DNA from 4 places in the Glutamicibacter sp. MCAF14 genome. Region 1 is predicted to be linked to each of the others. Evidence: riboswitches for the same ligand, from Rfam matches in the RefSeq annotation. Region 1 holds a riboswitch; each other region holds the start of a gene.
The links. Region 1 has a riboswitch for S-adenosylmethionine ahead of AB4Y71_RS01290 (substrate-binding domain-containing protein). Riboswitches for the same ligand answer to the same signal wherever they lie in the genome.

Region 1 (7,259 bases):
CGGCCAAGATGGTGGCGAACAAGCCGCCTATAACGCCCATGACCAAGGTGTTTTCCAGCGCTCTGACAACCTTTGACGAATCGAATAGCCCTATATAGTGCTTGAAGGTGAATCCAGCGACGCCGAGTACGGGTTGGAAGGACCCGATGATCAGCTGTACTAGGGGGAGTACCAGCGCAATCGTGACGTAGGCAGCGAAGAGGGAGAAGCCTGCCCACTTCCAGCGACCTATTTCTTCCTTTTCGAGGCGGTAGGCCTTGCCCGTGACGGTGATGAAGTTGCGATTGCCGATTGCTTTGGAACGAATGGCAACCAAGATGTAGATGATAGCGATGAGCAGCAAGGCCAAGGCGCTCGCCGAGTCGTAGCGGATTGGCGTAGTGGCCAAGAAATCGTAGATCTGGGTTGGGAACACGTAGATACCAGCCGGTACGCCAAGAATCAGTGCAACATCCAGCTGGCCGAGCGAGTTAACAAAGCCAAGGATGGCCAAGCCGGAAAGCGTCGGCAGCAGGATTGGGATGTTGATATCAAGGAACAAACGCAGCCGGTTGGCACCCGATAACAGCGCTGCTTCTTCGAGTGAACGGTTCAGCGCACGAACTGGACCCAGCAGCAACAGGTACATGACCGAGATGCTCTTCAAGCCGCTGACAACGATCAGGCCCATCCAGGAGTATGCATCCAGGCGGGGCATTCCATCGGCTGAAACACCGAAAATCAGGGTCAGCAGGCCAGTGGGGGAAGTCATCATGCCCCAGCTGATCGCAAAGAAGAGGGTCGGGATGGCGAAGATGGTGACCATGACCGGAGTGATGGATCGGCCAGCGGGAGTCTTGGTTCGCGTGGATATCCAAGCAAAGATGAATCCGCCGATAATGCCAATGCTCTGTACTGCCACAGCGTAAATAACCGACGCCCACAACGTATCCCATGTTGCCGGATCACCATAGGCATCTACGATTCCAGCGAGGCCGAAGGATCCTTCGGTGCCAGGCTGGCCGCTGCGGAAGGTGCCATAAATGAGCATTGCCAGCGGGTAGCCGAAAAAGGCACAGATGAATAAAAGGAAAAGCGCCAAAAGCGCCCCGGATGACCTGATTCTTCTCACAACTGCTACTCCCCATCTGTTCTTTTCGGACAATAAACGCATTTGTGCGGGATGCAACCTGGCCGAAATCTTATAAACATATTGCGTGTGATCCAATGCACTGTCAAGCTATTAATGTATTTTCCAGATAGGAAAATTTTCTGCAGTGAGGCGTTCGACGGTCAATCTGCGAACCGTGACCCGGCTCACACCTAGCTGATCACGGATGGTTAAGGCAGAGTGGTTCGAATAACCACCATTAGTGCCATGGCACAGATCCTCAATAACCGCTTACGTGTTTCTGCCACCACGTATTGTGTGACAGATAAGATGAGGGCATGAGTGAAATGGAGCAACCTCGATTGGCTAGCGCTTTGGCGCAGAAGGTCGTCGACACCATTGCACCGACCATCAATCGCAATGTGAACATCATGAATGCCCATGGGGTGATCATTGCTTCGACCGATGCCGCGCGCATCGGTACCCTCCACGAGGGCAGTGCCCAAGCTATTCGGCGCGACGAGGTCATCCGGGTCAGCCAAGCAGACGGGTCAGCGGGAACCCAGCCTGGAGTCAATGTGCCGTTCGCGCTCAACGATCAGCTGTGCGGCGTGGTCGGGGTGACCGGTGCGCCTCATGAGGTGGAGCCCTTGGCCGGGCTGATCGCCTTGACGGTCCAGCTGCTCATCAATCAAGAACGCGAACACTCGCGCAGTGCCCGGCGTGAAACTGAAGCCCGCGATATTATTTCGGCTTTGATTGCAGGACGCGCTGCCCCTGAAGTCATTGACCGCTCGCTGAGCGCTCATGGCTTGCGGGGACCGAAGCAAATTGAGGCCTGGATTCCTCGAAGCGTCGAGGAGCCGCTGCTGGAGCAGCCGGCGAAGGAGCATGTCCGCACCTCGTGGATCAATCTTTCTGGTGCGTACTGGAGGCTCTGCGCAGCCAGCAAACCCGCGTTCGCCCCGGAACATGCAAACCAGGAGCGTTCCTTGGTGTCCGCAACCGTAGAATCGGCTTCGGAACTCATGGCTGAAACCGAGGCGCTGCGCGCAGTGCTGCGCTACCCTAACCTCGTTCCCCGCAGTTCCCAGCGCACAATGTGGAGCAGGGAAATTGCGGTGGCCATTGCCCGCACCCCGGCGCGCAGTTTGGAGCATGTGGCAACTACAGCGCAACGACTCAATGCGGAGCAAGCCAGAACCCTGCTGCTCGTGGCGACTGCTGCGTCGATGAGCCAAGCGGCCACCGATCTGCATATCCACCGAAATACCCTGGTGCAACGGCTGGAACGGATCAGCCAGGTCAGCGGTATCGACGTTCGGCAATCCAGCCAGTTCCTGAAGCTGCAGCATGGAATCTATGCGCGAGTGGCACTGAGCCAATTGGACATTTTCTAATCCCGCACGATGCCCTGCACTTGCCGGTACTTTTCGTCCGCACAGCCAAACCCAGCCCCTGCACACTTGGTTGAATGCACATATCGCAACTGCTGAGTGCAGGCAATTATGGTCGCGTGCCCATAGGTATTCGGGTTCCCGTTTCCTAGTATTGGCACAATGATCGATATTTGTGCCAAGGATTCGGGATTGCCCCTAGCTATCTGGCCAAATAGGCGAAGCCTTGAGCAGCTTTGCCGATCAAGCTGATCCACCGGTTGCACTATTGCACGTTGGACGCAGAGAACTACCGATATTGGCAAAGGAGCCAACTTACCGTGTATGAACTACTTGTTCTGCTGATCCTTGTGGTGGCCATCGTGATGGTCACGGCACGTTTCAAGATCAGCCCCTTCCTTGCCCTCATAGGCGCCGCGATCCTTGCCGCCTTTGCCTACCGCATCCCGCTGGCTGAAGTAGCATCGACGGTCACCACGGCCTTCGGCAGCACCATGGGCAATATCGGCTTGGTGATTCTCTTCGGTACGATGATCGGCGTCATTCTGGAGAAATCCGGCGCGGCGATCTCCATGGCAGATGCACTGATCAAGGTTCTGGGTACACGATTCCCCAACCTGACCCTGTCGATCATCGGCTACATCGTTTCCATTCCGGTTTTCTGCGACTCGGGCTACGTGGTCCTTAACTCCCTTCGCAAAGCCATCACCTTGCGCACCGGTGTCTCGGCGCTGGCGACTTCTATCGCGCTGATGACCGGCCTGTATGCCACCCACACGATGGTGCCGCCAACTCCGGGCCCGTTGGCTGCGGCAGAAAGCATCGGCATTGCCGAGAATCTGGGTTTGATCATTGCAGTCGGACTGCCAGTTGCCGCGATCTCGGCCCTTGCAGGCTTGGCCTACGCCAGCCGGTTCAACAAGTCCAAGTGGACCCCGCTGCCCAGCGACGACGAGCATGACATCGCCGAACTCGACTACGAGCAGCTGCGTGCAAGCTTCGGCAAATTGCCTAGGCCGGCGATGGCATTCATGCCGATCCTTGTTCCCCTGGTACTGATCTGTGCCGCCTCCATTGCAAAGCTGCCATCGCACCCTATTGGCGAGGGAACGGCACTTGAGATCCTTTCCTTCCTTGGTACTCCGGTTATCGCGCTGATCTTCGGCCTGTTTGCCGCGACCTTCCTGTTGCGCGGTGGCAACAAGCTGTCGGTCTTCAATGAGCAGATGAAGGAAGCGGTGCGCACCGCCGCTCCGATCTTGCTGATCACAGGCGCCGGCGCTGGCTTCGGCGCGGTACTGGCCGCTTCGGACCTGACCACGATCCTTTCCGATTCACTCAGCGGACTGGGCTTGGGCCTGGCCGTGCCATTCTTGATCGCTGCTGCGCTGAAGTCCGCGCAGGGCTCGTCCACCGTTTCAATGGTGACCACTTCTGCTCTGGTCGCCCCGATGCTCGGTTCGCTTGGCTTGGATTCGCAGCTGGGCATGGTGCTTACCGTGCTGGCTGTCGGTGCCGGTGCAATGGTTGTTTCGCATGCAAACGACTCGTACTTCTGGGTTGTTTCGCAACTCAGCCGGATTCCGGTCATCACCGCGTATAAGACCTTGAGCGTGGCGACCGCCATCCAAGGCACTGCGGCGTTTGTGACCGTACTGATTCTCGGAGCCGTACTGCTGTAGTAGGACGCTGACCGCGCAAGCAACGGATCGCACCATCTGCCGATGGTGCGATCCGTTGCTTTAAGCATGTGTCTGAAATTGGTAGCCGAAGAGCGAAGGCCTGCCCGCTAGACGCGTCGCGCGGCCTTGTTCGCTTTGGCAGCCGAGACCATCAGCAACACGATAATGGCCAGATAACCTGCGCCGGTCGTGGCGAAGGCGAAACCGAACTGGCCCAGCACGCAGAGAATCGCTGCACCGGCCAGCATGGCCCAGCCTGCCCATGAAGCCGCGGCCATCAGCGGCGCAGCCTTCCGATGCCCTGCCAGCCAGACCTCGTCGCTGGCCAAGGTATGGCGCGTCTTGATGCCGATGGCCGCATTGCGCGCGAGCTTTCCATCCCGGGCCATGGGTGCGAGGAACGCTGCCACCAAAGTGATGCCCAGCAACCCGAGCATGAAGGGGATGACGCCTGCTGGATCCACGTTCCACCTGTTCTGACTATTCGCCGTGAACAGCCATCCTATTCGGAGGCAGAGCAGTTCCCGAGTTCAAATTTCGTCATTCAAGGGTCATATGACGGCCGCGCTGCCATCGATCAGGCAGGCAGGAGGCTCGAAGATGACGTATTTTGTCCTGCCGTTCCCTCGTATGACAGTGCCCTTCCAAGACTGCTGCCGGCAGTGGTTGACTCGGAGCACAACCCATCCAGAGCGGCTGAGAGACCTGGCTCCGCGACGCCGCAGCAAGCCTGCATCCCGCAGGTAGTGCTAACGCCAGGATCGATGGAACTTCCGGGCCACGAAGTGTGAACTTCTGTTCGGGATCCCTCGGTTCAATATTTCCACGAGAGGGACGGCATGACTCGCACTCGACCGAACACCTTAAAATTTCTTGCCACAGCCATGGCAGCAGTAACACTGCTTACCGGTTGCTCGCTAAAGGAGCCACGCCCAGAATTAGCGCCGGTTGCGGCGCAAAGCAGCAACCCGCAAGAGGAGCAGAGTATTGACGATGTCCCTTCACTCGAGGGCAAAAAAGTTGGCATCGCTGCCAAAGACATCCTGCACGACTACTCGCGTGTGATCTACCAGCAAATCCAAGAACGAGTCGAAGAGCTTGGCGGAGAAGTCATCGCTACCCAGGCCGAGGCCAAAGATGAGAAGCACGTCTCTGACGTGGAAAACCTGATTACCCAGTCTCCAGACGTCATCGTGGTGATCTTGGGTGATGCGCAAACGCTCACCCCTGCCTTGGCTAAAGTGGACGCCGCCGGGATCCCACTGTTCACCATCGACTTCCAGAGTGAATACTCGAAGAACAATGTCACTAGCGACAACTGGAACGTAGGAACCACGTTAGCTCGCACCATGGCCGAGGACCTCCATGGCAAGGGCAAGATCCTAGTATTCAATGGCTTCCCCGGCGTGACTCCCTGCCGGATTCGATACAACAGCTTGAACTTGGTTCTCGAAGATTATCCAAACATCGAGAAGATCTCCCCTGAACTGCAGGACAAGTACGAGGGCACTATTGAAGATGCCAAAAACCAGATTCAGGATCAGCTGCGCAGGCTGCCAGCAGGTGAAATTGACGCAATCTGGTCTTGCTGGGATATGCCGCTGATTGGTGCTGCGCAGGCCATAGACCCTACGGATAACGACATCAAGCTCTACGGTGTGGACGCAGAACCTGGAGCCTTGGATTTGATCGCGAATCCAGAGAGCTCATACCAATTCACAGTCGCCCAACCCATCAAGCAAATGGCCACAACCTCGGCCGCGAATATCGCATTGTTCCTTGATGGACAAACTGATCGGGTTCCGAATACCAGCTATGTCGAGCCAATTTTCGTCGACAAGGAAAACGTGAATCAGGTGCGCAATGACAACGGGATCTAATGAACTGCTGAGCATGGCCGGCATACGTAAATCTTTTGGCGCCGTCACTGTGCTCGACAATGTCCAACTTCGACTGCGGGCTGGCGAAGTACTCGGGTTGGTGGGCGAGAATGGCGCAGGAAAATCCACTCTGATAAAAATCCTCACAGGGCTGTACACCCTAGACTCTGGGCAGATTGACCTTGCTGGGCAGGCTGTCCAAATTCGCCGACCGGCCGACGCCGAAGCATTGGGCATTGAAGTCATCCATCAGGACCGTCACCTGGCCGGTCGCTTGACCGTCGCCGAACAACTGTATCTGGGAACTACCAAGAGCCGTGGACTCTGGCGCCGTGAGCGTAGCGTGCAAGAAGCAGCTCGGGCCGACATCTTGCGAACCACCGGTCAGGAGCTGGATACGGCGGCTTTCGTTGATGAGCTGAGTGTTGCTCAGCAACAACTGATCCAAATAGCCCGTGCAGTGTTGGCCGAACCCAAAGTGCTGATCCTGGACGAGCCGACCGCGCCGTTGGCCAATGACGAAGTCGCACAGCTTTTCGGCACCATCCGCCACCTGCGCGATCGTGGTGTAGGAATTATTTTCATCTCGCACTACCTGCAAGAACTGCAGCAGATTACCGATCGGATCACGGTGTTGCGCAACGGCAAGAATGCCGGCGATGCCAGCTTCGCGGACGGGGACAGCATTGAAGATGTCATCGGCTTGATGCTAGGTAATCAGGTCAATGAATTCTCACATCAGAAGCACGAGGTACGTCCTGTTCAGGGCGAGCCTGCCCTCGAACTGGTGGACCTGTCGGTCGCTGGCAAGTTGGGCAACATCAATCTCGCGGTAGCCCCCGGAGAAATCGTCGCCGTCACGGGATTGGTGGGATCAGGTATTGAGGTGCTCGCCGATGCGATCACCGGCCTCCATTCACACACGGGCTCTGCCGTGTTGCACGGTCGACCGGTGACTTCTGCAGCTGACTTTGTCGCTCGTGCCGGCGCCTACGTCCCATCGAATCGACACCAAGATGGAATCTTCTTGCGCAACACCGTGCGTGAGAATATTGCCGCTGCAAGCCTGCGAAAGCTCGGACGGCGCCTGGGCTTGCTGGATGCTCGCAGGGAGCGGGATGCCGCCAGCGAACTGGTGCAACGCTTGGATATCCGTCCAGCCGATCCAGAAGCGGTAGCTTCCGGCCTCTCTGGTGGTAACCAGCAGAAG
Region 2 (7,259 bases), on a different contig from region 1:
ATGCCAGGTTGTGAACGCATAGCCAACGCAGCACCAGCACCCAAGTTTTGCCATTGCACGCAAGCGCGCTTGTACGCGATGGAATCAAACCGCATAAACACTAGAAAACCGGAAGGAAGAGCACATGTCTGAAACGACTGCAGGTCAGTGCCCAGTAGTTGGCCAGGGCCGAATTCACCCGACCCAGGGCAACGCCAACACCGAATGGTGGCCGAACAAGCTGAACCTGAAGATCCTTGCAAAGAACCAGCAGGTTTCAAACCCGTTGGATGAGGACTTCGACTACATCGAGGCTTTCAACGCGCTGGACATGGAGGCCCTGAAGGCCGACCTGATCGAGAACATGACCACCCGCCAGGACTGGTGGCCAGCAGACTTCAACCACTACGGTCCGCTGTACATCCGCATGGCATGGCACTCCGCCGGTACTTACCGTTCGCACGACGGCCGCGGCGGTGGCGGCGCAGGCCAGCAGCGCTTCGCTCCACTGAACGCATGGCCGGACAACGTGGGCCTGGACAAGGCTCGCCGCCTGCTGTGGCCAGTGAAGAAGAAGTACGGCCAGTCCATCTCGTGGGCCGACCTCATGATCCTGGCCGGCAACGTCGCCATGGAGCACATGGGCCTGAAGACCTTCGGTTTCGCCGGTGGCCGCAAGGACGTCTGGGAAGCCGATGACGATGTTTACTGGGGTCCTGAAAAGGTCTGGCTGGACAACGAACGCTACTCGGGCGAACGCGATCTGGAAGCCCCCCTGGCAGCAGTCCAGATGGGCCTGATCTACGTGAACCCAGAGGGTCCGGACGGCAACCCGGATCCACTGGCTTCGGCAATCGACGTGCGCGAGACCTTCCGCCGCATGGGTATGGATGACTACGAGACCGTAGCCCTGATTGCCGGTGGCCACACCTTCGGCAAGACCCACGGCGCCACCAACGTCGACCGCATCGGTGCAGATCCAGAAGCCGCTCCGCTTGAAGAGCAGGGCCTGGGCTGGAAGAACGGCTACGGCGAGGGCAACGCGGAAAACAACACCGCTTCGGGTCTGGAAGTTACCTGGACCTACCACCCAACCCGCTGGGACAACGAGTTCTTCCACATCCTGTTCGCCTACGAGTGGGAACTGTTCGAATCCGCTGCCGGTGCCAAGCAGTGGCGCCCGGTCAATGGTGGCGGCGCTGGCCTGGTCCAGCCTGCCCACGACACCCTGGAGCACCGCGAACCGCGCATGCTGACCAGTGACCTGGCACTGCGCTTCGACCCGATCTACGGCCCGATTTCGAAGAACTTCAAGGAAAACCCTGACGAGTTCGCCGAGGCCTACGCCCGCGCTTGGTTCAAGCTGACCCACCGCGACATGGGTCCGAAGTCCCGCTACTTCGGTCCAGAAGTCCCAGCTGAGGACCTAGCTTGGCAGGATCCACTGCCAGCAGCTCCGCAGGTCACCCTGGGTGTCCAGGAGATCGCAGCGCTGAAGGCACTGATCAACGACTCGGGCCTGACCGTCCAGCAGCTGGTCTCCACCGCATGGAAGGCAGCTTCCTCGTTCCGCAGCTCGGACAAGCGCGGCGGCGCCAACGGCGGCCGCATCCGTCTGGAACCACAGGTCTCCTGGACCGTGAACCAGCCAGAGCAGCTCAAGCCGGTCATCGCCAAGCTGGAAGAGATCGTTGATACCTTCAACGCCACCTCGGAGATCAAGGCTTCCTTCGCTGACGTCGTGGTCTTGGCCGGCAACGTCGGTGTCGAGCAGGCTGCTGCAGCCGCTGGCCAGCCAATCGAGGTTCCATTCACCCCGGGCCGCGTTGACGCGACCCAGGAGCAGACCGACGTTGAGCAGTTCGCCTGGTTGGAGCCAGTCTCCGACGGCCTGCGCAACTACGACTCGGGCTTCATCAAGATGCCAAGCGAGTACCTGCTGATCGACAAGGCCAACCTGTTGGGCCTGTCCGCCCCAGAACTGACCGTACTGGTCGGCGGCCTGCGCGTGCTGGGCAACAACTGGGACGGTTCGAACTTGGGCGTCTTCACCGAGAACCCAGGTGCGTTGACCAACGACTTCTTCGCGAACCTGCTGGAGCCAGGCATCGGGTGGACCGCTTCCGAGGACGAGCAGACCTACCACTCGAAGGACGGCCGCTGGGTCGGTTCCCGCGTGGACCTGGTCTTCGGTGCCAACTCGGAACTGCGCGCTGTCGCCGAAGTCTACGCTTCGGACGATGCCAAGACGAAGTTCGTCAAGGACTTCGCCCAGGCTTGGGCCAAGGTCATGGACTCGGACCGCTTCGAGCTGCGCCGCAAGTAGCCGCTGCTTAGCTGCTAGCTTGCAGTAACAGATGCTGGGCTGGTGCCTTCCGCAGGGAAGGCACCAGCCCAGCATTGTTTAAGATTCGTCTTCGTGCCTAGAACAAGGTTGCCCCCTGTTCAGCGAAGTGAGGGTTCTCCAGTTTCAACAGCTCGCTCTTGGCCTCAAGCCCGCCGAGGTAGCCGCCCAGCGACCCATCGGTGCGCAGCACCCGGTGGCAGGGCAGCACGATGGGAATCGGGTTGGTGGCGCATGCTGAGCCAACGGCACGCACGGCTTTGGGCTTGCCGATCTGCTGCGCCATCTGGGCGTAGCTGCAAGTTTGCCCATAGGCGATCTGCCCGAGCTGAAGCTGCACCTGCCGACGGAAATCGGTGGAGAGCGTCAGGTCCAGGGCCAGTTCGAACCCTTGGCGCTGGCCGGAGAAGTATTCATCGAGCTGCCGGGCTGCGGCATCCAGGCGCTTCGCATCGCGCAGGATGCGCGAACCGAGCTTTTCGGAAAGCAGCTCCAGGATCCGGTCATGGTCCTCGGATTCGAAGGCGACGCGCGCCAGGCCGTTTTGCGTACTGGCCAGCAGCAGGCTTCCCAGCGGGCTGTCGACAATGCGGTAGGCAACATCCACCAGCGCCTGCTCGTGTGCCTGCGCGGCGAGCTTCTGGCCCAATGCGGCAAGGACCGCGGAATCCTCGGTGCCTGGTTCTTGCGCTTTGCTCTTGTTCATGGCTGCTCCCGCCATAGTTCGGATTCTCCCAGGCGGGCTCGCAAGTTCTTGATCCCGTCGGCGCCAGCGCGCCGCGCGGCTGCTTCGCTGCCGGAAATGATTCCGGCGATACCCGCGTAGCTCAGGCCGCCCAGGTACCGGTAGGCAATCACTTGCCGTTGCTTGGGCGGCAGCTGGTTGACCTCATGCCACAACTGCAGATTTTCCAGTTGCGCGCCGGGCCCCGGCCCGGAGTCCAAGGTGCCTTCCAGATCCATTTCGACCAGGCTTTCGGGCTTGTGCTTGCGCAACTCGTCGACGGCCTTGTTGCGTGCGATGCGCACCAGCCAGGCCGCAACGTTGGCATCTTCGGGCAGGTTCGGATAAGCCTTCAGCGCTGCGAGGAAGGTCTCGGACCAGGCATCCTGCGCGCGGTGCTCATCGAGCAGGGCGCGGCAGACCCGCAGCACGTTGAGCCCATATTCTTGGACTATCCGTTCAAACGGTGCTTGCATGGCTCTCCTGGAAGCTGGAGCCCGTCGTGGGCCTTCACCCTGTAAACGTACCGCGGGCCGGTTCCGTGAGCCGGTGCCCACAATTTTTCCCGCACCCCCGGATGGTGGCAAAGCCAGGCGCTAGAGTGCGACCAGATCCAGTTCATCGGCCAGCTGCTGCAATCGGTGCAAGTCAATATCCAGCACTTCACCGTTTTCCACGCCCCGCGCTTCCTTGGTTCCGGCCAGGGCATCACGGATGTTGCGCATAGTGGCGCCGTGGCTGACAATCATGATCTTCGTCCCGGCGTGCGCCTTGGCCAGTTCCAATAGCGTTGGGATCGCCCTGCTCAGGATATCCGCGCGCGGTTCAAGCTGGTCCTTGGCGGCGGCCGTCTCTTCTTCACTCACCTCGGCCATGATCCGGCCCTCCAACGGCCCGAAACCGCGTTCAATGAGTTCGGGGACGGCATCGCCGGTAGCAGCCCCGAGCTGCTCGGCCATCAACGTGGCAGTTTCCTGCGCGCGTTCCAGCGGAGAACCCAGAATCAGGCTCCAGCCCTGTCCGGCCAGCGCTCGCCCTGCCGCGCGGGCTTGCTCGCGTCCGGTCTCGTTCAACGGAATATCTGTGCGTCCTTGCAGGCGTCCTGCAAGGTTCCAATCTGTCTGCCCGTGCCGGACCAGCGCCAACGAAGTCTCCATGGCTCCAGCTTAGTGGTGGCGCTGCGGGTCGAATAATCTGTGAAAATATCCTCAATACGCAACGTTACGACTCATAGTTGGGTCACGAAGGGTCATGTTGCGAAGATTATTACACCATCCCGAGCGGCTGAGAGATCTGGTTCGTTGACGCCGCAGCAACCTGCCACATCCGGTGGCAACGGTGCTACCGCCAGAAACGATGCAGCCGCTTACCCGTTGTCCCACGGCAGGAAGCGACATTGATTCCGGGATTCCTGCCTCGATCGCGACCCGCAGTGCGGCGAGCGCGAACACCCAATCGACAAGGAGTCGTACGCCATCATGGCAGATCACAAGTTTGGATTCCGCACCCGCGCATTGCATGCCGGCGGCACCCCCGATGCCGAGCACGGCGCCCGCGCAGTGCCCATCTACCAGAGCACCTCGTTCGTGTTCAAGGACGCCGATGACGCAGCCAACCTCTTCGCCCTGCAGAAGTACGGCAATATCTACTCGCGCATTGGCAACCCCACCGTGGCCGCTTTTGAAGAGCGCATGGCATCGCTGGAAGGCGGCATCGGCGCGGTAGCCACCGGTTCAGGCATGGCCGCAGAATTCGTTACCTTCGCCGCGCTGGCGCAGGCCGGAGACCACATCGTGGCGTCCTCCAAGCTCTACGGCGGCACCATCACCCAGCTCGATGTCTCGCTGCGCCGCTTCGGCATCGACACCACCTTCGTTTCCTCCAATGACCCAGCCGATTTCGAAGCGGCCATCCAGGAGAACACCAAGGCGGTCTATACCGAGATCGTGGCCAACCCATCGGGCGACATCGCCGACCTGAAGGGCCTGGCCGAGGTGGCGCACCGCCACAATCTCCCGCTGGTCGTCGACTCGACCCTCACTCCCCCATACATCCTGCGTCCCATCGAGCACGGCGCGGATATCGTCATCCACTCCGCCACTAAGTTCATCGGCGGGCACGGCACCACCTTGGGCGGCGTGGTCATCGAATCGGGCAAGTTCAACTGGGGCAACGGCAAGTTCCCCACGATGACCGAACCGGTAGCCAGCTACGGCAACGTCTCCTGGTGGGACAACTTCGGTGAATACGGCTTCCTGACCAAGCTGCGCAGCGAACAGCTGCGCGACTTCGGTCCCTCGCTGCCGGCGCAGTCAGCATTCCAGCTGCTGCAGGGCTTGGAAACCTTGCCGCAGCGCATGGACAACCACCTGTCCAACGCGAAGCAGGTAGCCGCCTGGCTGGAAGCCGATGAGCGCGTCACCTACGTGAACTACGCCGGTTTGGAATCCCACCCGCAGTACGCCCAGGCCAAGGAACTGCTGCCCATGGGCGTCGGCTCGGTCTTCAGCTTCGGGGTGAAGGGCGGGCGCGAAGCCGGCTCCAAGTTCATCGAAGCACTGCAGCTGGCCAGCCACCTGGCCAATATCGGCGATGCCCGCACCTTGGTGCTGCACCCGGCCTCCACCACCCACCAGCAGCTCAGCGCCGACCAGCTGGTCTCCGCCGGTGTGCCAGAAGATCTGATCCGCCTCTCGGTGGGCTTGGAAGACCTCGAGGACATCCTCTGGGATCTGGACCAGGCATTAACCGCTTCGCAAGAAGCTGTCGCTGGTGCCACCGAGGAATTTGCGGCACCGACCTATGACGGCGCTGCCTGCGCCATTCCTGCAGCATCGAAGGGAGCGAACTAATGAGCGCCGCTGAAACCACGTGGGAAGCTCCGGGAGCCGCACAGCGTCTGGAGATCCTGCGCCAAACCAAGACCATCGCGATTGTCGGCGCCTCGAACAAGCCATCGCGCGCGAGCTATTTCGTGGCGACCTACCTGCTGTCCTCGTCCAAGTACAAGGTGTACTTCATCAACCCGGTCCTGGATGAGATCCTGGGCCAGCCGGTTTACAAGTCGCTGGCCGACCTTCCGGAAACCCCGGATCTGGTCGAGGTCTTCCGCAAGCACGACGACCTGCCCACCGTGCTGGATGAGGCCCTGGCCGTAGGCGCGAAGACCCTGTGGCTGCAGCTGGGTTCATGGCATGAGGAAGTTGCCCACCGGGCCGAGGCTGCCGGCATGAATGTGGTGATGGACCGCTGCGTGAAGATCGAGCACGCCCGCTTCCACGGCGGCCTGCGCCTGGCTGGGTTCAACACCGGCGTGATTTCTTCCAAGCGCCAGGTGCTCGCCTAAGCGGTCTTGGATAATCCCACAAGGCAGCTGTGCCACCTTCACGGTGGCATGGCTGCCTTTTGTTGTGCGCAGAAGACTGCAACTAGCAGGATTTTATTTTCGCGATTAAGGAGCAGGCGCACCCGCGTCCACTTGGCTTAATATCCAACAAACCCAAACAAACACAGAAATTGCCAAATATTCACCACATTTTCGCTTGACGATGCCACGCATTCGGGCATAAAGTCATGGAAACACAGATTCATGTGTTGCAGGTCATGACAAATCGTGGAGGCATGAATGTTCGCCGAAGAACGACACCGGCTGATCCTTGAACAGCTCGAAAAAGATGGCAAGGTCTCCGTTGCGCAGCTGTCCCAGCGCTTCGATATCACCCGGGAAACCGTCCGCCGCGACCTGGCACAGCTCGAATCCGAGAACTGCCTGCGTCGCGTCCATGGCGGGGCGGTGGCCACGTCCGAAGCCAGCACCCGCGAGGAAAGCTACGTGGTACGCACGACCATCCACTCCGACGCCAAGGCCCGGATCGCGCAACGTGCCCTGGGCTTGCTTCCTGTTTCAGACGCCTCGGTCATCATCGATGCCGGAACCACCACCGAAATCCTCGCAGAGCGCATGGTCAAGGCCAACGCCGGCTCCGGACTGGTGGTCATTACCCACGCCTTGCCCATCGCCTCGGCCCTGATCCATTGTCCCGACATCGCCCTGGAGCTCATCGGCGGTCGCGTCCGCGGCCTGACCGGGGCCACCAGCGGTGCCCGCACCGCGCAGGAGTATTCCCAGTACCGGGCCGACATCGCTTTCATCGGCACCAACGGGTTGCATGCCGGTTTCGGCCTGAGCACCCCGGACCCGCTGGAAGCAGC
Region 3 (7,259 bases), on a different contig from region 1:
CTTGGAACCGATGGCCCCACCGATTGCGGCGGGGAATCCGAAGCCTAGGCCACCAGCGCCCTGGGCGGAGTGGAACTCACCGTCCTTGGCGTCCCAGCAGCTCCATCCCCAGTAGGCAGCGATGGTCATATCCCAGAAGGTCTGCATTTCGGAAGGAACAGCGGCACGGATGTCCGCCATGAATTTCCGTTCCTTGGCCAAGTCCTGCGCATCCAGGCGGCCCTGCACCTTTGCCAGCGTTTGGGCTACTACCTGCTGTGGGGTTTGCCCATGCCAGGAAGCCTGGGCCTTGAAGCCGGTCGCGCGCATCTCTTCATCCAAGAATTTCAGCGCTTCGCGTGCATCAGCACGGATGCCCAAGGCCGGGGTATTGGATTCCAGGACACGCGGTTCGGCATCAATCTGAATCATCTTGCCACGCGGTTCGAGCGTAAAGTAATTACTCGTCACCTCGCCCAGAGCCGAACCGATCACCATCAGCACGTCGGCGTCTTCCATGACCTCCGAGACAAAGCGGTCTTCAGACCAGGATTGCAGAGACAGTTCGTGGTCCCAGCTGAAGGCTCCGTTGCCGCCGGGGCTGCACAGCACTGGAGCCTGCAGTTCCTCGGCCACAGCCAGCAGTTCCGCTTGGGCGCCAGCACGGCGCACACCGCCGCCAGCGATGATCGCTGGCCGCTTGGCATCGGCTAGCCAGCGCATGGCCTCACGAATCAATTCTTCACGCGGCGGGTGCGGATAGGCTTCGGCCAGAGCATCTTGTACCGGAGGAACCATGACCGGGGCGAGCAGAACATCCTGTGGCACCTCAACCCAGACTGGTCCCATCGGCACGGTGATCGCGCGTGCCCACGCGTCCTGGATAGCCGAGGGGATCCCCGAAGCGTGATGCACGGTCTGCTGGAACTTGGTGACGTTGGCGGCCGAGGCCTTCTGGTCATCGAGCTGGTGCAGCATGCCCTTGCGCCGAGCACCCAAGCCGTCCAATGGAATCTGGCTGGCGATGACGACCATGGGCACACCGGTGGCATAGGCCTCCTGCAAACCCGCCAACGAGGTCAATGCGCCGGGGCCGGTGGACAGGAACAGGACACCTACTTCGCCAGTCGCGCGGGAGTAGCCATCGGCGGCAAACGCCGAGTTGTTCTCGACGCGCGAGGAGATGAAATCCAAACTTGAGCGCGAGAGCGCATCGAAGAGGCCCAAGGCGTGCTGCCCGGGGATGCCGAACACGGTTTTAGCACCGAGTGCGGTGAGGGTCTCGATGACCAGGTCCCCGCCATTGCGTTGAGGTTGCTCATTCATTAGCTATTCATTCCCTTACTGGCACGGAAGTCGCTGATCAGGCTGATCAAATCATAGGTGACATGCGAGGCCGCCACACCGGTCAGCTCTGCATGGTCATAGGCCGGAGCGACTTCAACGATATCTGCGCCAACGATGTTCAGCCCACGCAAACCGCGCAGGATTTCAAGCAATTCGCGGCTGGTGATGCCGCCGGCTTCCGGGGTGCCGGTGCCCGGGGCGTGAGCCGGGTCAAGCACGTCGATGTCCACCGAAATGTACAGTGGGCGATTGCCAATGCGATCGCGCAGTTTGTCCACGATTTCACATACGCCCTGGTAGTAGACATCGGAGCTGGTCACGATGCCAAAGCCGAAACGCTTGTCATCTTCCAAGTCTTTTTTGCCGTATAGCGGACCGCGGGTGCCGACATGGCAGATTGCTTCGGTGTCCAAAATGCCTTCCTCAACAGCACGGCGGAACGGAGTGCCGTGCGTATATTCAGCGCCGAAGTAGGTATCCCACGTATCCAGGTGCGCATCGAAGTGCAGCATGGCAACTGGTGCTCCAGCGCGCTGCGAAGCGGCACGCAGCAAGGGCAGCGCGATGGTGTGGTCGCCACCAACGGTGACGAGGGTGGAGCCATCGCTGGTCAGCTCCAGTGCCTCGTGTTCAATGGTTTCAATGGCCTCATTGATATTGAACGGGTTAACCGCCATGTCCCCTGCGTCAGCCACCTGGCTCTGCGCAAACGGCGAGGTATCTGTCGCCGGGTTGTAGGGGCGGATCAGGCGCGAGGATTCACGTACGTGGTTGGCACCAAAGCGGGCACCGGGACGATAGGAAACACCGGTATCAAACGGCACTCCGACAATCTTGATGTCGGCTTTCTCCACTTGGTCCAGTCGTGGAAGCCGGGCATAGGTGCCGCCTCCTGCATAGCGCGGAATCATCGCAGCATTGATGGGCCCTAGACGACCATTTTCCTCGATACGGATTTCCTTCATCGCAACTTCCTCCCCAAGACACAACAGCACAAAAGCCAGAGTTGTCTAATACGAAACTTCAGTTTTCTATTATGCTATTTTGTCTGCTGGATCACGTCAAGATCAGGCTTCCTCCGCCACAAGAATCCAGGAGAAATGTCGAACGCCGCCACCCGGGATTGGGTGGCGGCGTTCGCTTCAACTATGTTCTTGGCGTTCAGCTGGCAGCACTACGATTCTGCTGGGCAAGCACTTCCAGCGCGTGGTGCCAAAGTCTTGGAGTTTTGACTATATTTCAGGCTATTTCGCCCAATGAAGATGGTCAGCTCTCGTCAGAGTGCTTCTTGCTGGCTTTAACCAGCGCACGATCGACCTCATGGATACCTAGGCAAAAACCTGCGGACATGATCAGTGACTTGATAGTCAGTTCAGAAAGATCATCGGCTACGTACACCAGCTGAACTGGTCCAGCCAAGATCAGCAAGACCCCGGTCCACAACATGTAGACCCACGAGGTATGAGCTTGGGCCATCAGTGGGAAGCGTGCGCGGCGGCGAATCGTGCGCACCCCGATGGTCACGATCACGATCGCCAGAATCGCAGCGCCGATGAAAAAGAAATTGCGCTGGGTGCGGATCCAGGTCAGGGTGGTGCCGACAAGGACACCGAAAAGTATCGAAGCCCACCAGCTGATGCTGCGCAATTGGTCATGCGTTGTGGTCGGTTCCCCTGTTTTCACACCTCTCCCATCACTTATCGATCCCAGCGCCCAAATCAACGCAATGCTTCTAGAATACGCGGTTTGCCGGCCCATCAGCCAACGCAAGGCTGTGCAGGGACTGTCCCACCTCCAGAACAGAAGCTGGAGACGGACAACTAGAGAATCAGCGTCCAGGTAACCACGGCGATCTGGTCGGACTCGTTCTCCCAGCTGTGCGGCTCACGGCCGGGGAAAGTTATAGTGTCGCCAGCTTCGAGTTCCACTCGTTGATCAGGTAATACGAGCACGAACCTGCCGGCAATCACATGCAGCACTTCCAGCTCGCAATCCACCGAATACAGTTCCGCTTCGCCGGTGCCCTTCGGCGCGATCTCGGCACGGATCATCTGCACCCGCTTTTCGCTGCGAGGCGTAACCAGCTGCTCCGTGATGCCATCACCGCCGAGGGAAACGCGAGGAGCCTGCTCCAAACGCACAAGTTTGGTTTCCGGAACTTCAAAGAGCGTACCGACTTCAATGCTCAGTACTTCGCACAGCCGCAAGAGGGTCGAGACCGACGGGCTGGTCAGGTCGCGCTCGACGCGTGAGAGGAAGCCCTTGGTCAGTCCCGAAAGCTCGGCGACTTGGTCAATGGTCATGCGCTGGGTTTGGCGCACCCCGCGCAGCCGCGCGCCAATGTTGATCGCTGCACCGGTTGGTTCAACTGGCAAGGTTTTCATCGTTTGGCTCCATCGACGATTCTCATAGCGGCAAAGCCCAATCCATTTCGGTTTCAAGGCCTGCGGAGCAAGTTTACCAATGGTAAACACGCGGTGATCTCTATCGGCATTCTTTCTGCCCCGTTCACCCCACCGAAGATGCCTAGGGAACGGCCTATGAGTCGTGAACAGCTCGGTGGCCTGGTGTGCCGACTGCATCTGGTTCCAGCAGCGAAGCGGCAGTCATATTTCGCCCCATGACTTCTTCAAGTCCTCACCCCGGCAGTAGCATCAGAATTGTTGCTTCACGAGATGCGGCGCCAAGCTCCGACTGGCCGCACACCAACCCCAAGTTCATGGGTGGTTCGGATGAGGAAGCGGTCCGCGCATCAACAGTTGCACGGGCAAGAGCTCGCCAGAGAGATGCAGCCCCATGACGTATCCAATCCTGCCAATCATCGACCGCCAGACCGGACAGGTGCAGTTCAAAGCCGAAGGCCACTGGCATATCCGATATGTAGCGGATCCGCTGCGGCTTGAACGACTCCTTGCCCGGTGCGCGAGACGGCCGATCTTCGACCCGGAAACATCAAATTTGCTGCTCGTAGTGCCAGCAATCGCAGATCCTGCAGGCAAGAAATTTGCTTTTAGCCTTGCCAAATTCCCAAGCAACGGAGCCCTGACTAAACTGGGTAGCTGATCCGACCCACGGGTTTCATTGGGAAACTCCATGTACCAGGAGAGTCATCTTCACGATGTCACAGCACTCAGCAAGCGAACCCAGCAAAACTCAGATTAAGCGATGGCGGCAATACCTCGCCGACGAAATCGCCGAAGGCGCCATCTACCGTGCCCTCGCGGAGAAGAAAACCGGGCAGGAACGGCAGATCCTCTTAGGCCTGGCCGAAGCCGAAGCACGCCACGAAGAACACTGGCGGACCAAGCTCGGCGGACACGTCAAAGACGTTCGTCCATCCTTGCGCCGAACCATGCTGCGTTTCCTAGCACTGCACTTGGGCTCGGTGTTCGTGCTGGCCATGGCCCAGCGCTCGGAAAGCAGCTCCCCCTACCGTGATGACAAAGATGCCACCGCACAGATGGCAGCCGACGAACAGGTCCACGAGGAAGTAGTCCGTGCGCTGGCTACCGCTGGCCGCGCACGTCTTTCAGGCAACTTCCGCGCCGCGGTCTTCGGTGCCAACGATGGGCTGGTTTCCAACCTGGCGCTGATCATGGGTATCGGCGCCACCGGTGTCTCGGCAACCTTCGTGCTGTTCTCCGGTGTTGCTGGTTTGCTGGCCGGTGCGCTGTCCATGGCCGCTGGCGAATACGTTTCAGTACGTTCCCAGCGCGAGCTGCTGACCGCTTCGCGCCCAACCCAGGTCACGCTCACTGCAGCCCCGAACCTGGACCTCGATGCCAACGAGCTGCTGCTGATCTACAAGGCCCGAGGAATGAGCGATGAGGATGCCGAGCACCGTGCGGCCGAACGCATGGGCATGTTCTCCTGTGACTGCAATCCCGGCTTCTCGTTGAACCCAGAAGGCCGCAGCGCAGAACTTGAAAAGGAACATGAAGAGCTGGGATCGGCGACCGGAGCGGCCACTACCTCGTTCTTCCTTTTTGCGTCCGGCGCTATTGTGCCGATCCTGCCCTATATCTTCGGCCTATCCGGCCTGAGCGCAGTCATCGTCTCCGTGGTGCTGGTTGGCATCGCCTTGATGATTACCGGCGGCATCGTCGGCTTGCTCTCCGGCGCGTCCCCATTCAAACGAGGCCTGCGCCAGCTGGCCATCGGCTGGGGAGCGGCTGCCGTCACCTATTGCTTGGGCCTGATCTTCGACGTCAGCGTCAGCTAGCGGCCCGACACCTTGTGCATGCCGGTACAGCTTCGTCTGTACCAGCATTTTCCATGCCTCATTCAGCTACCCTGTGGATGCCGGGTGCGCCGGCGCAGCGTCGTCATGGATTCGATGAACGCCATGGCTTCTTCGGCCGTATCCACTAGCGCGATCTTCTGCTCCATGACCCGCTCCTTGGCCAGTGCTTGCAGCAACGGCCACGCCGGCAGGTCCTTGGTCCAGTAGTCCTTGCCAATGAGCACCATCGGCACCACTCGGGCCCCAGTGGCGTAATAGTTTTCGCAGGCGTCCTGGAAGATTTCCTGCACCGTGCCAGCGGCCCCTGGCAGGACAACCAGCCCTCCATTGGATTGCTCCAGCAAAATAGCTTCGCGAATGGAATTGGTGAAGAACTTGGCAATCCCGGTGGCGAACAGGTTCGGCGGCTCATGACCGTAAAACCAGGTCGGCACGCCAAGGGACTGGCGCTGGCTGGGGAAGCGTTCTTTGACCATCAACGCGGTTCTTGCCCAACCGGTACGCTGGTGAATCGCATCCGGCGCCTCGGCCAGCATCCGCAACGCCGTAGTGATGTCCTCTGGTTCATAGTCAGCCAACCACGCTCCAGCATTGGCCGCTTCCATTGCGCCAGGCCCACCGCCGGTAGCCACCGCATAGCCCGCCCGGGTAATCATCCGCCCCAGCTCTACAGCTCGCGCGTACTCGACAGTGCCGCGGTTCATCGCGTGGCCGCCCATCACCCCGATGATCGGAGTGTCCTGGAACATGCCTTCATACACCGCTGAGACCAGCGCCTGGCCAATATGGTGATCATGCAACGTCTTGGACAGCGCACTGTCATCGCTATTGCCGTTCACCGCGACATGCTGTTGCGAGTACGCGTAGATCTTCGCATCAGGCACGTGTTCGTAGGTCTGGGTCCGAATTCCCGAGTACAGCTCATCGGCTGAATACAAATCCCGGGCACCAGTTTCAAAGGGCAGCTCGGACCCCGAACTCATGCATAGCCCGCCGGTGGCTTGCACGATCTGCTGGCCTTGGGAGGAATATTGGCAATCAATGAACAGTGCTTCGGAAAGGTCCAGGGAATTGAGCACGGTATCCCGTTCGCGCAGATCAACGCGGTGCACGCGCCAATTTTTCCCGCGGGCGCGGTGAGATGCCAACGCCTCGGCTGCAAGCCGATCGAACTCAACGAGCGATGTTATGTTCACCGCTCGTGCTGGAAGGTAGGGCCACACTTGGGACATAGCTACACGCTACGTCACAGATAGTGATTATTCACAGAAAAGCTCTTCAACTTTCACCACGGCCCGGAACGTGAAACGATGAGAGGATGAGTGAATCTGTTCCACCAACCATTGATGCCCGCCATTTACTGGCTTTTCTGGGCAACGCGCCTTTCTTCTACGGAAAAACCCTGGCTGCAGAAGAAAATTCCGTGGTTGACGTGGAATTCGACGAAGACGCCCAACAAATCGAAGGTACCGTCACCGAGTCCGGTGAAGAGTACGCTCCGATGATTCAAGTGCGCTTGGACAACGAAGAGTGGAAGATCGATTCCTGCGAGTGCACCTGCGACGCGCCTGGCATCTGCTCGCATATCGCCGCACTGGCCATCATCTCCAACAAGATCGCTTCACAGCCGCGAACTTTGCCGACTCAGGAAGAAAAGCCGAACACCGTTTGGTCCCAACAAATAGATTCC
Region 4 (7,259 bases), 140 kb from region 1:
TAGAGCATCCCGTCGGGGCCGATGGCCAGCCGCCCGCCGTTGTGGATGCTGGCCGAGGGCAACCCGTCAATCAGGGTGCGCGGCGCCGACAGCGAGAGATTCCCGGCGCTGCCTTGCAACGTGAACCGCTGGATGCGGTTGCCGGATTCAGCGGTGGAATACGCAAAAAGCTGGTCTGGGGCGAGGAAGGCCAAGCCCAGCAGTCCGCCTTCTCCCGTCGCCACCAGATCATCGAGCCGGGCTAATTCGCGCAGTTCTCCGGACTCCGAAACCTCCACGATTCGCCCGGAATCACGTTCGCTGACCAGCAAGCTGCCCTGCGCGTAGGCCATGGACCAGGGGGCTTCGAGTCCGGTGGCCAGTGGTGCTGGAACAGCTTGCGATTCGGTAGCCGTGATTGGAGGAGGCGTTGGCGTGGAGCATCCGGCGAGGACCAAAGCGCTGAGCAGGACGCCGGAACCCAGAAGGCGGTTCATCGCTTGCTATGCGTGGGCCGGATGATGGCGCGTCGGGCGATAGGTCAGTTCCTGGGTCCGGCCGTCCAGCAGCTTGGCGTCGACCAATTCAAGATCGTAGTCATCGACCCCGCCAAATACCGGTGCGGAGCCGCTATGCCCGGTCAGGACCGGGAAGATGGTCACCTGGATGAAGTCCACCAGACCCGCTGCCAGCAGGGAATGATTCATTGCCAAGCAGCCGTGAGAGCGCAGCGGAACATCTGAAGTTTCCTTGAGCTGTGCGACGACTTCCAACGCATCTGCGCGTTCCAGTGCGGGATTCGGCCAGGACAGCGGCTCTTCCAAAGTGGTTGAGATGACGGTGGCGGGCTTGTCGTGCAGGGCAACGCCCCAGGCATCTTCTACCTCGGGATTATTCTCGATTTCCGCCCAGAATCGGCTGAAGAGCCGGAAGGTGTTGGCTCCGAAAACCATGCGGCACGCCGGAGTGTAGAGATCGAGGCGGCGGGACAGCAGCTCTGGCCCCTGCTTTCCCCAGTAACCGCCCCAATCGCCACCGGCGCTGCCGAAGCCATCGAGGCTGCTGAACACATCGAATGTATAGGTCGCACTCATGGCCAATCTCCTGGAGCCTGGGCGTTAGATGCCACCTACCGTACGCCTCCGCCCGCAGTGTGGAAACCCGTTAGGCCCGATTCTCAGGCAAATCCACATTTTGGGTACGCAGCTGGCCGCGGGACATCTGCTTGCCGGTGGATTCATCGGTGATGATGACCTCCCAGAGCTGTTGGGTGCGCCCTTGGAACAATGCGGTGGCGAGAACCAGGACCCTGGCGCCGGTGGAAGGACGAAGGAAGTCGGTGGCGTTGTGCACGCCCACGGCGAATTGCCCGCGTTCGGCCACCGCGTAGCTGGCGCCCACTGATCCTGCACTCTCGATGATCGAGGTGTATACGCCGCCATGCACTACGTCCCAAGGGGTGTGGTGGTTCTCGTCCAGCTGCGCGTGGCCGCGTACTTCCGTGGCCGTGATTTCGTCGAATTCCAAACCGATGCTTTCGGTGAAGCGGCTGGTCTTGTTGGGAATCCGCGGTGCAGTGTTTTCCAATTGGTGATCCTCGGGCTAGTTCGACGTGCTGTCTTCGAGCACCTGGGCGCGCAAGACATTCTTCTGCACCTTACCAGTGGAAGTGCGCGGCAGATCCTGCGGGAACAGAATGGTTCTTGGCACCTTGAAACCGGCCAGCTTTTCGCGGGCGAATTCAATCAGCGTTTGGGCATCCAGGGTGGATCCGCTGGCGCGGATGACATAAGCCACCGGACGTTCGCCCCACTTCTCGTCGGCAATGCCGATTACTGCCAGATCCAGCACGTCCGGGTGCGAGGCCAGCGCCTGCTCCACCTCGATGGTGGAGATGTTCTCGCCGCCGGAAATGATGATGTCCTTGGCACGGTCGCGCACCTGGATGTAGCCATCCGGGTGCATGACGCCCAGATCTCCGGTGTGGAACCAGCCGCCATGGAAAGCTTGGGCGGTGGCGGCTTCGTCGCGGTAGTAGCCGATCATGACATTATTGCCGCGCAGCACGATTTCACCCATGCTCTGCCCATCGGCCGGAACATCGTTCATGTTCTCATCAACAATGCGCGCGGACTCGGCGGTGATCATGCCAACGCCTTGGCGTGCCAGTTTCGCGGCCCGGCCCGGGCCATCGAGCTCATCCCATTCATCCTGGTACTCGCAGACCGTGTACGGGCCGTAGACCTCGGTGAGCCCATAGACGTGGACGACCTCGATGCCCAGCTTTTGCAGCTTGGAGATGATTGCCGGTGACGGGGGAGCGCCTGCGGTGGTGATGCGCAGCGGGGAATCGAGCTGGTGGGCGCGGGTGGAGTCGGCGATGATGGAGCAGACGGTCGGGGCGCCGCACAGGTGGGTGGTCCCCAGATTCTCGATGGCATCCCAAACAGCATCTTCTCGCAACCCGCGCAGGCTCAGGTGGGTGCCACCGGCCGCCGTGACCGCCCACGGGGTGCACCAGCCATTGCAGTGGAACATCGGCAGAGTCCACAAGTAGCGGGTTTGTGCGGTGAAGCCCTGGTGGTGCGCTTCGCCCAAGGAGTTCAGGTAGCTGCCGCGGTGCGAGTAGAGCACGCCCTTGGGCTTGCCGGTGGTGCCCGAGGTGTAGTTCAGGGTGATCGGGGCCCGTTCGTCAGCGATCGCGTAGGGAAGCTTTTCATCGGAGGCTTCGGCCAGCAGCTCATCCAGGGTGGCATCGACCTGGACGTTTGGGCGTGCTCCGTCATATTGGTCATCGGTGATCTCGATGAGGGCATCCAGCGTCGGGTTCTCCCGGCGCAGGGTCTTGGCGTTTTCCAGCAGTTCGGTATCGGCGAGCATCAGCTTCGCCTCAGAATGATCAACGATGTACTGCAGTTCGTGGGCCGAAAGCCGGGTGTTCAGGGCAATGAGCACGCCACCGGCCAGCGGCACGGCGTAGTGCGCCATGAGCATCTCTGGAGTGTTCGGCGCCAGGACGGCGACGCGGTCACCGGGCTCAATGCGTGCTTTGAGCGCTTGGGCAAAGCGGTGCACTCGTGCTTCGAACTCGTTATAGGAATAGCTGCGGGTTCCATGGATGACGGCGCTTTTATTCGGGTAGACCTCGGCGGTGCGTTCCAGGAAGCGCAGTGGGGTCAATTCTGAATGGTTGGCCTGAATCTCTACCATGGTGTGGCTATTCCTCAATCGTCATCGCGGGTACGGTCAACATTAAGCAGGAGTGTGACTCAACGCACTCTGTGACCAATAATGGCATGAACCTCGGCGTCATGCGGAGAAACCAAGTTTCATTACGGTGGGCGGTAGGGAATTCGCGGCAGGGCTCTAGTTTCCGGAAGAATGCTGATCTCATGCCGATTCGGCGGTCGCGGGGCCTTGCTGCGCTCGTCGGCCGGAAGGTTCTAGCGACAACGTCATTCAACGAATAAAAGACTGCCAAATGCGCGCTAGTGATGGGTTGAATCGAACATTTCTTTAAATATTGCGATTTGCGAAGTGAAATGTTTGACGCTTCTTCGTCATGGGCCATATCGTTTTAATCAGAATCAAGAGCATCAGCTATAAGCCCTGGCTTGCTGATCGGCAACCCTCTCAACGGTAGTGGGGTGCTCCAGGTGAGGATTCGGTTCCACACAAAATGTGCTGGAACAAGTACCGCACACGGCGCGGGATATCAGCTCAAGCGGCTTCGGGTAACAAGAAGCCTTAGCTTACGAGCTACTGCGCGGTGGGCAAGACCGAAGGAATCGAGCCATGTCATTGAATCTTGAACTTGACCCGTTGACCCTACGCAAGGTGTTCGCTCAGCATCCCTCGGGCGTAGCCGCCCTTTGTGCTGAATTGGACGGCGAGAAGACCGGCATTGTCGCTTCATCGTTTACCGTTGGCGTTTCCCTTGAACCTGCATTGGTAATGTTCGCGGTGCAGAAATCCTCGAACACCTGGCCCAAGCTGCGCGACGCTGGTCGCATTGGTGTCTCGGTGCTCAGTGAACGCAATGAAGGTGTTTGCGCGCAGATTGCTTCGAAGAATGGCGATCGATTCCGCGGTATCGAAACCACCGGCACAGATCAGGGTGCGCTCTTTGTTGACGATTCCACGCTTTGGCTGGAGACCTCAATCTACAACGAAGTCGAAGCAGGCGATCACTGGGTAGTTCTTTTGGAAGTTCATGGGCACCGCACCTCAGGGCACCTGCCACAGATCTTCCATGATTCGCAGTTCCACTCGCTGCCAGTTCCTGAACTGGTATAAAACTCTCTTAGCTTTCAGCGCCGGCTGGTTCATTTAGTTGATCCAGTCGGCGCTGTTTGTTTTAAGCGCGCGCCTGTTCGCCTCATCGTTACGCACAATAAGTTATCCACCGGACCCTGGGATACGAGGGCCGCCGATTGTGGACTATTCACGGTTTTGACGTATTCGGATGAATTTAATCCGGGATGACTAAGGGTTTTGTGAAACTTCGAGTATCCACAAGGATATCCACAGAACTGTGGACTGGGGGTGGGGAAATGTGCACAAGGAGCGAAAAACCCCGGAAACTGGGTGATTTTGGGTGTTGATAACTCTGGGCGTGATGCCGTGACCTTCAATGAATATACTTTCTGTCCACAGGTGTGTAAACCGAAAAAGCCTAGTCAAATCTATTTTGATGGGTGCAAAGTGGGGTAATCCACAGAGTTCTCCCCAGACAGTGAACAGGGACGTCCACAGGTACAGCGTGGTTATCCACATATTCTGTGGATAATGAGGTTTACGCCTGTTAATAACACCCCTACTGTTGGCTTTGGGAGAGAAATATCCACAGGCGCTTAATATCCAAATGTCCGTGTCGACTGACATGATGGAGCGTTGCCATGAGGCAGGGAGAATTTTTCTCAGCGGGTCAATAGGGATGGAAGTGTCTGCAATGAGTGCTGAGCCGGTTTATGAAGGACGAGAATCCGACGCAGGGCGTAAGCCGCCACAGGATGTTGAGGCCGAAATGTCGGTCCTCGGCGGCATGATGCTCTCCAAGGACGCCATTGCTGATGTGGTCGAAGCCATCCGTGGCACCGACTTCTATCGCCCGGCCCACGAATCCATCTATGAGGCGATTGTTGACCTCTATGGTCGCGGCGAACCAGCTGATGCGGTGACAGTTGCCGACTTGCTGACCAAGCGCGGAGAGATTTCACGCATTGGCGGTGCAGCATACCTGCATAACCTCATCCAGCAGGTTCCAACTGCAGCCAACGCAGGGTACTACGCAGAAATCGTGCGTGAACGTGCTGTGCTGCGCCGATTGGTCGACGCAGGTACCCGCATTGTCCAGATGGGTTATTCGCCAGATGGTGAAGTTGACGCCATCGTCAACGAAGCCCAGGCAGAGGTTTACAAGGTTGCCGAAAACCGCAACAGTGAAGACTACGTGCGCCTCTCGGACATCATCGAAGATACGGTCGATGAAATTGAGAATGCGGCGAATGCTGGTGACGGCATTACCGGCGTACCTACCGGATTCTACGAATTCGATGAACTGACCCAGGGACTCAAGGGCGGCCAGATGATCATCATCGCCGCACGTCCTGCAGTGGGCAAGTCGACCTTCGCCTTGGACTTCGCCCGTTCGGCTGCCATCAGGCACAATATGGCTACCGTCTTCTTCTCCTTGGAAATGGGCCGCAATGAAATTGCGATGCGCTTGCTCTCCGCCGAAGCATCTATCCAGCTCCAAGATCTGCGCAAGGGTTCTGTCGAGGATGCCCAGTGGACCAAAATTGCCACCACGATGGGTCGATTGAACGAAGCCCCGTTGTTCATCGATGATTCTCCGAATATGTCCATGATGGAAATCCGCGCCAAGTGCCGTCGCCTGAAGCAGCGCAATGAGTTGCGCATGATTGTCTTGGACTACTTGCAGCTGATGAGCTCGGGCAAGCGCGTGGAATCACGCCAGCAGGAAGTTTCCGAATTCTCGCGTAACCTCAAGCTGCTGGCCAAGGAACTCGACGTTCCGCTGATTGCACTTTCGCAGCTGAACCGTGGCTCGGAACAGCGTACTGATAAGAAGCCGATGATCTCGGACCTTCGTGAATCGGGCTCGATCGAGCAGGACGCCGACATGGTGATCTTGCTGCACCGCGACGACGTCTACGACAAGGAAAACCGTCCGGGCGAAGCAGACGTAATTATCGCTAAGCACCGTGCAGGTCCGACTAAGACCATTACGGTGGCCTTCCAGGGCCACTACTCGCGCTTCAACAACATGTCCAACGAGGGTTAATCCCAGTCAGGACTTGCATGGCACCCACTATAGCCAGCTGATTGCTGGCTATAGTGGGTGCCATGTTCGATTCTATGCAGGCTTTGCTGTGGGGAACGGTGGCCGGCTCGGCCCTGTTGCTGGGCTCGGCGGCGGCGTGGTGGCTGAAGATTCCCAAGATCTGGGTCAGCGCCATCATGGCTTTCGGCGCAGGCGTGCTAATCAGCGCGTTGACCTTCGAGCTGGTGCTGGAGGCCTATACGACCGGTGGCCTGGCCGCTACGCTCATCGGAGTCATCGCTGGTGCCCTGCTGTACTTCGGGGCCAACCGGCTCCTTGACTGGCGGACCAAGCGGCGCCGGGCAAAGAAGGGCACGGGCGGTGCGGATGAATCCGCTGGAAGCGATCTGGCTGTCGGTGCGCTGATTGACGGGATTCCTGAATCGGTAGCGTTGGGCTTGACCGTGGTGGCCAGCTCGGCGATCAACCCGGCCATGCTCATCGCGATCTTCATTTCAAACGTCCCGGAAGGACTAGCCAGCACCGCGCAGATGAAAGGCGCGGGGCGAAAAGGCTCCTCGGTGGCGGCCCTGTGGGGATCGATCGCGATCTGCTGCGGCATCTCTGCGTTCCTTGGCGCGCTGCTGCTCGAATCCATGCCCGGAGAGGTTCTGGCTTTCGCCACCGCCGTGGCCGCCGGCGGCATCTTGACGATGATTGCCGACACCATGATTCCCGAAGCCTATGCCGCGGAGCACGACTACACCGGACTGCTGGTCACCACGGGATTCCTCGCCGCCTTCAGCCTGCACGTTACCGGAGGCTGAGCAAACCTGAGATCATGGTTCAATGCCACTGAAAAGCAGCAGCTCTTCTGCGTCTGAAACCCAGACAATCTACGCACCGCCATACCTTGCCACCACCCTTGGCATGTTCGTGCTCGTATTCCTAGTTGCCTTTGAATCCATGGCTGTTACCACCGTGATGCCAATGG

Region 2: another riboswitch for S-adenosylmethionine. It lies ahead of AB4Y71_RS13120 (O-acetylhomoserine aminocarboxypropyltransferase/cysteine synthase family protein); the one in region 1 lies ahead of AB4Y71_RS01290 (substrate-binding domain-containing protein).
Region 3: another riboswitch for S-adenosylmethionine. It lies ahead of AB4Y71_RS14800 (hypothetical protein); the one in region 1 lies ahead of AB4Y71_RS01290 (substrate-binding domain-containing protein).
Region 4: another riboswitch for S-adenosylmethionine. It lies ahead of AB4Y71_RS00665 (flavin reductase family protein); the one in region 1 lies ahead of AB4Y71_RS01290 (substrate-binding domain-containing protein).

The regions. Positions count from the first base shown of each region.
Region 1 covers NZ_JBFREO010000001.1:272,423-279,681, forward strand. Annotated here, with positions in the region: gene AB4Y71_RS01270 (ABC transporter permease) at 1-1,030, opposite strand, end outside; gene AB4Y71_RS01275 (CdaR family transcriptional regulator) at 1,429-2,490, shown strand; gene AB4Y71_RS01280 (GntP family permease) at 2,808-4,169, shown strand; gene AB4Y71_RS01285 (SdpI family protein) at 4,277-4,633, opposite strand; SAM riboswitch class I at 4,850-4,940, shown strand; gene AB4Y71_RS01290 (substrate-binding domain-containing protein) at 5,054-6,049, shown strand; gene AB4Y71_RS01295 (sugar ABC transporter ATP-binding protein) at 6,033-7,259, shown strand, end outside.
Region 2 covers NZ_JBFREO010000005.1:231,251-238,509, forward strand. Annotated here, with positions in the region: gene AB4Y71_RS13095 (Fur family transcriptional regulator) at 1-22, shown strand, start outside; gene katG (catalase/peroxidase HPI) at 125-2,305, shown strand; gene AB4Y71_RS13105 (methylated-DNA--[protein]-cysteine S-methyltransferase) at 2,403-3,029, opposite strand; gene AB4Y71_RS13110 (RNA polymerase sigma factor) at 3,026-3,523, opposite strand; gene AB4Y71_RS13115 (histidine phosphatase family protein) at 3,644-4,204, opposite strand; SAM riboswitch class I at 4,316-4,410, shown strand; gene AB4Y71_RS13120 (O-acetylhomoserine aminocarboxypropyltransferase/cysteine synthase family protein) at 4,526-5,899, shown strand; gene AB4Y71_RS13125 (CoA-binding protein) at 5,899-6,393, shown strand; gene AB4Y71_RS13130 (DeoR/GlpR family DNA-binding transcription regulator) at 6,673-7,259, shown strand, end outside.
Region 3 covers NZ_JBFREO010000007.1:43,401-50,659, reverse strand. Annotated here, with positions in the region: gene AB4Y71_RS14820 (thiamine pyrophosphate-binding protein) at 1-1,305, opposite strand, end outside; gene speB (agmatinase) at 1,305-2,291, opposite strand; gene AB4Y71_RS14810 (hypothetical protein) at 2,593-3,009, opposite strand; gene AB4Y71_RS14805 (cupin domain-containing protein) at 3,147-3,710, opposite strand; SAM riboswitch class IV at 3,993-4,106, shown strand; gene AB4Y71_RS14800 (hypothetical protein) at 4,123-4,389, shown strand; gene AB4Y71_RS14795 (VIT1/CCC1 transporter family protein) at 4,445-5,548, shown strand; gene AB4Y71_RS14790 (LOG family protein) at 5,611-6,681, opposite strand; gene AB4Y71_RS14785 (SNF2-related protein) at 6,888-7,259, shown strand, end outside.
Region 4 covers NZ_JBFREO010000001.1:134,791-142,049, forward strand. Annotated here, with positions in the region: gene AB4Y71_RS00645 (PQQ-dependent sugar dehydrogenase) at 1-476, opposite strand, end outside; gene AB4Y71_RS00650 (dihydrofolate reductase family protein) at 483-1,073, opposite strand; gene AB4Y71_RS00655 (PaaI family thioesterase) at 1,144-1,566, opposite strand; gene AB4Y71_RS00660 (long-chain-fatty-acid--CoA ligase) at 1,582-3,189, opposite strand; SAM riboswitch class IV at 3,565-3,681, shown strand; gene AB4Y71_RS00665 (flavin reductase family protein) at 3,775-4,275, shown strand; gene dnaB (replicative DNA helicase) at 4,931-6,286, shown strand; gene AB4Y71_RS00675 (ZIP family metal transporter) at 6,349-7,092, shown strand; gene AB4Y71_RS00680 (MFS transporter) at 7,115-7,259, shown strand, end outside.